Regions from separate parts of the Streptomyces coerulescens genome, predicted to be linked through region 1. Evidence: riboswitches for the same ligand, from Rfam matches in the RefSeq annotation. Region 1 holds a riboswitch; the other holds the start of a gene.
The links. Region 1 has a riboswitch for S-adenosylmethionine ahead of thrC (threonine synthase). Riboswitches for the same ligand answer to the same signal wherever they lie in the genome.

Region 1 (2,386 bases):
ACCTAGGGGCGCGGGGAACTGCGCGACCAGCCCCCACCGGCCCGCAGACGAAAAACGGCTATGCGAGACCGGCCTCGCGGAACGAGTCCAGGTTGGGACGAATCGTCGCAGTGAGCCCGGTGCCGGCCACCGCATCCAGCGTCTTGAGGCCGTCTCCGGTGTTCAGTACGACCGTGGTCTTGGCGGGGTCCAGCACGCCGTTCTCGATCAGCTTCTTCGCCACGCCCACGGTCACACCGCCGGCGGTCTCCGCGAAGATGCCCTCGGTCCGGGCGAGGATCTTGATGGCGTCGACGACCTGCTCGTCCGTCACATCCTCCACGAACCCACCGGTGCGGCGCGCGATGTCGAGGACGTACGGCCCGTCGGCCGGGTTGCCGATGGCCAGCGACTTGGCGATGGTGTTCGGCTTCTGCGGGCGGACCACGTCGTGCCCGGCCTTGAAGGCCGTCGACACCGGCGAGCAGCCCTCGGCCTGCGCACCGAAGATCTTGTACGGCTTGTCCTCGACGAGCCCGAGCTTGATCAGCTCCTGGAGCCCCTTGTCGATCTTCGTGAGCTGCGAGCCGGACGCGATCGGGACGACCAGCTGGTCGGGGAGCTGCCAGCCGAGCTGCTCGCAGATCTCGTACGCCAGGGTCTTGGAGCCCTCGGCGTAGTAGGGCCGCAGGTTGACGTTGACGAAGCCCCAGCCCTCGCCGGCCGGGTCGCCGATCAGCTCGGAGCAGAAGCGGTTCACGTCGTCGTAGTTGCCCTCGATGCCGACCAGCTCGCCGCCGTAGATCGCGGCCATGACGATCTTGCCCTGCTCCAGGTCGTGCGGGATGAACACGCACGAGCGGAAGCCGGCACGGGCGGCCGCGGCACCCACAGCGCCGGCCAGGTTGCCGGTGGAGGAGCAGGAGAGCGTGGTGAAGCCGAAGGCGCGGGCGGCCTCCAGGGCCTGGGCGACGACACGGTCCTTGAAGGAGTGCGTCGGGTTGCCGGAGTCGTCCTTGATGAACAGCTTGCCGGCGTCGACGCCCAGCTCACGCGCGAGGTTGTCGGCCTTGACGAGCTGGGTCCAGCCGGGGTTGATGTTCGGCTTGGTGGCCACGTCGGCGGGGACGGGCAGGAGCGGCGCGTAGCGCCAGATGTTCGCGGGGCCCGCTTCGATCCGCTTGCGGAGCTCCTCGGCGTCGTAGGCCGAGAAGTCGTAGGCGATCTCCAGCGGGCCGAAACACTCCTCGCACGCGAAGACCGGGCCGAGCGGTACCCGGTGACCGCACTCGCGGCAGGAGAGCGCCGCGGCGGGGCCGAGGTCTACGGTGGATTCAGTGGTGCTTGCAACAGTCTGCGCAGCCATGTGAGGCGAGGCCCTTTCTCCTCATCTTCCTCACGACGCATCTCGCCGTGAGACGGATTTGGCACCTTCCCTAGCCGGGAGCCTCGCGGAACGATCAACACTGATCTACGAGACCGGCTGGAGGGTTGCCGGGGCTTCATCGGGCCGTATCCCTCTGCCCCTCTGGATGAGCGGTATGCGGTTGTTGTGCGGTTGTGGACGACGGTTGACCCCGGACATGCGATGGTCATCCGCGTTGTTCAAGACTGTAACCGAACGCCAGGACAGTTGAGATAGCCGTCCGAACCGCGAGATGGATCACAGCGTCCCGACAGTGAGGAGCCGCCGACCGTGCTGGAAGAAGTCGAGCGCTGGCTGAGCAGCCGCTCCTGGTCCGTTGCCGACCGCCCGCTGCATCACATCCTGGCCGCCAAACAGCGCACGGGCCAGTCGGTGTCCGTCGTGCTGCCCGCGCTCAACGAGGAGGAGACGGTCGGCGAGATCGTCTCCGTCATCGCCCATGACCTCGTCCGGCAGGTCCCGCTGGTCGACGAGATCGTCGTCGTCGACTCCGGCTCCACCGACCGCACCTCCGAGGTGGCCGCCGCGGCGGGCGCCCGGGTGGTGCACCGGGACGCGATCCTGCCGCGCATCCCGGCCGTGCCCGGCAAGGGCGAGGTCCTGTGGCGCTCCCTGCTCGTGACCTCCGGCGACATCGTCTGCTTCATCGACGCCGACCTGCGGGAGTTCTCCTCCGACTTCGTCTCCGGGATCGTCGGCCCGCTGCTCACCGACCCCGGCGTGGACCTGGTCAAGGCGATGTACGACCGCCCGCTGGGCACCGAGCTGGATTCGCCCGCCTCCGGCAGGACCGCCGGACAGGGCGGCCGGGTCACCGAGCTGATGGCGCGCCCGCTGCTGAACATGCACTGGCCGCAGCTGGCCGGCTTCGTGCAGCCGCTGGGCGGCGAGTACGCGGCCCGCCGCGGTTTGCTGGAACAGCTCCCGTTCCCCGTCGGCTACGGCGTCGAGCTGGGCATGCTGGTCGACGCGCTGCATCTG
Region 2 (2,386 bases), on a different contig from region 1:
GCCTCCGGGGCACCGCACTCGCCCTGGGCCTGCGGGTCGCTGCCGAGGAGTGTGCGGACCAGCGGGTGGGCGCAGAACAGGCCGTCGCGGACGCCGATGCCGTACTCGGCGGAGAGGGCGGCGGCGAAGTGGGAGCTGTTCCAGCCCGCGACGACGAAGGAGATCACGCCGACGCGCGGGGCGTCGTCGCCGAAGAGGGAGAGGATCCGCACCTCGGGCACCTCGGCGAGGCCGGACCTGACCTTCTCGATCAGGTACTGCTCACGGGCCACGAGCTCGTCGAAGCCGGCCTCGGTGAGGGCCTTGCAGGCGGAGGCGATGGAGTAGGCGCCGATGACGTTCGGGGAGCCCGCCTCGTGCCGGGCGGCGCTGTCGTGCCACTCGACGTCGACGCCGCCGTCCTCGCGCCGGGTCACCTTGCGGCTGGCGCCGCCGCCCGCGAGGTACGGCTCCGCCGCGCGCAGCCAGTCGGCGCGGCCGGCCAGCACACCGGAGCCGAAGGGGGCATACAGCTTGTGGCCGGAGAAGGCGACCCAGTCGACGTCCAGGTCACGGATGCCGACCGCGTGGTGCGGGGCCAACTGGGCGGCGTCCAGGACGATCCGTGCGCCGTGGGCGTGCGCGGCGGCGGCCAGTTCCCGCACCGGCCACAGCTCGCCGGTGACGTTCGAGGCGCCGGTGACGCAGACCAGGGCCGGGCCGTAGGGGTCACGGTCGGCGAGAGCGCGCTCCAGGGTCTCGACGGCCTGGCGGGCGGTGCGGGGCGCGTCGAGGTAGGTGACGCCGGCGTCACGCCAGGGCAGCAGGGAGGCGTGGTGCTCGGTCTCGAACACGAAGACCTGGCAGTCGGCCGGGAGGGCGGCGGCCAGGAGGTTCAGCGAGTCGGTGGTGGACCGGGTGAACACGACCTGGTCGTCGTCCCGGCAGTCGAGGAATTCGGCGACCGTGCGGCGGGCGTTCTCGAACAGGTCGGTGGAGAGCTGGGAGAGGTAGCCGGCTCCGCGGTGGACGCTGCCGTAGTACGGCGCGTAGGCGGCCACGTCGTCCCAGACGCGCTGGAGGGCGGGGGCGCTGGCGGCGTAGTCGAGCGCGGCGTAGGTGACCTCGCCGCCTGTGACGAGCGGGACGGTGACATCCCGCCCCAGAACGGGCAGCGGAGCACAAATGGACTGAACGGCGGCAGCGGTGGCGACAGACATGGCGAACTCCCGTGAGAGGCATGCGCGTTGAGGGCATGCGAAGAAAGAGAAGGAAGGTGCGCGGAGGCGGGGCTCAGCGGCCCTATCGCATTCGCTTGCTCACGGAAGACTCCCTCGAACGACCAGGACCCCTGGTGTCGAGAGGGGCCCGCGCTTGCCGTAGACCTCGCTGCCTACGGCCTGGTCTTCACCCGGGGCACCCCGCCACGGACGGAGGGTTGCCGGACAGTCGGCCGGGGCCTCATGACTGTCACTCATGACCTGGTACAGGAACGTACGTGAAATGATCGTCGTCCCGCAACCCGTGTCCGGATCGCGGGACGACATCCCCTGCGGCCTAGCTGTTGCTGGCGGCGACCCACCGCTCCAGCGTCCGCTTCGCGGACCCCGAATCGATCGACTCCGCCGCCTTCGCCATGCCGGCCCGGATCTGCTCCGTCAGCGGCCCGTCGCCGGGCTCAAGCGCCACCAGCGCCGCGGCCGAGTTCAGCAGTACGGCGTCGCGCACCGGGCCCGTCTCGCCGTCCAGCAGGCGCCGGGCGACCTCGGCGTTGTAGGACGCGTCGGCGCCGCGCAGCGCCTCCACGGGCACCAGCTCGATGCCGACGTCGCGCGGGTCGAAGGCCTCCTCGGTCACCTTGCCGTCGCGCACGACCCACACCCGCGAGGTGGCGGTGGTCGTCAGCTCGTCGAGGCCGTCGTCGCCGCGGAACACCAGCGAGGAGTTGCCGCGCTCGGCGAAGACGCCCGCGACGATCGGCGCCATGCGCGGGTCGGCGACGCCGACCGCCTGGGCCCGCACCTTCGCCGGGTTGGTCAGCGGACCGAGCACGTTGAAGGTGGTCCGGATGCCCAACTGCCCGCGCGCCGCGGCCACATGGCGCAGCGAGGGATGGAACTTCACCGCGAAGCAGAAGGTGATCCCGGCCTCCTCGGCGACCTGCGCGACCCGCCCGACGGGCAGCTCCAGATTGACGCCGAGCTTCTCCAGTACGTCCGAGGCGCCCGACGCCGACGAGGCGGCGCGGTTGCCGTGCTTGACGACCTTCGCGCCGGTGCCGGCGATGACGATCGCCGACATGGTGGAGATGTTGACGGTCTTCGCGCCGTCGCCGCCGGTGCCGACGATGTCGACGGTCCGCCCCGGCACCTCGATCACGTTCGCGTGCTCGTACATCGTGCGGACG

Region 2: linked by a shared signal. The riboswitch ahead of ACFPQ9_RS11975 (aminotransferase class V-fold PLP-dependent enzyme) and the one ahead of thrC (threonine synthase) in region 1 are both predicted to bind S-adenosylmethionine.

The regions. Positions count from the first base shown of each region.
Region 1 is NZ_JBHSKM010000023.1:14,995-17,380, forward strand. Features, by position in the region: gene thrC (threonine synthase) at 59-1,345, opposite strand; SAM riboswitch class I at 1,364-1,518, opposite strand; gene ACFPQ9_RS28865 (glucosyl-3-phosphoglycerate synthase) at 1,676-2,386, shown strand, end outside.
Region 2 is NZ_JBHSKM010000007.1:7,669-10,054, reverse strand. Features, by position in the region: gene ACFPQ9_RS11975 (aminotransferase class V-fold PLP-dependent enzyme) at 1-1,199, opposite strand, end outside; SAM riboswitch class IV at 1,345-1,461, opposite strand; gene trpD (anthranilate phosphoribosyltransferase) at 1,537-2,386, opposite strand, start outside.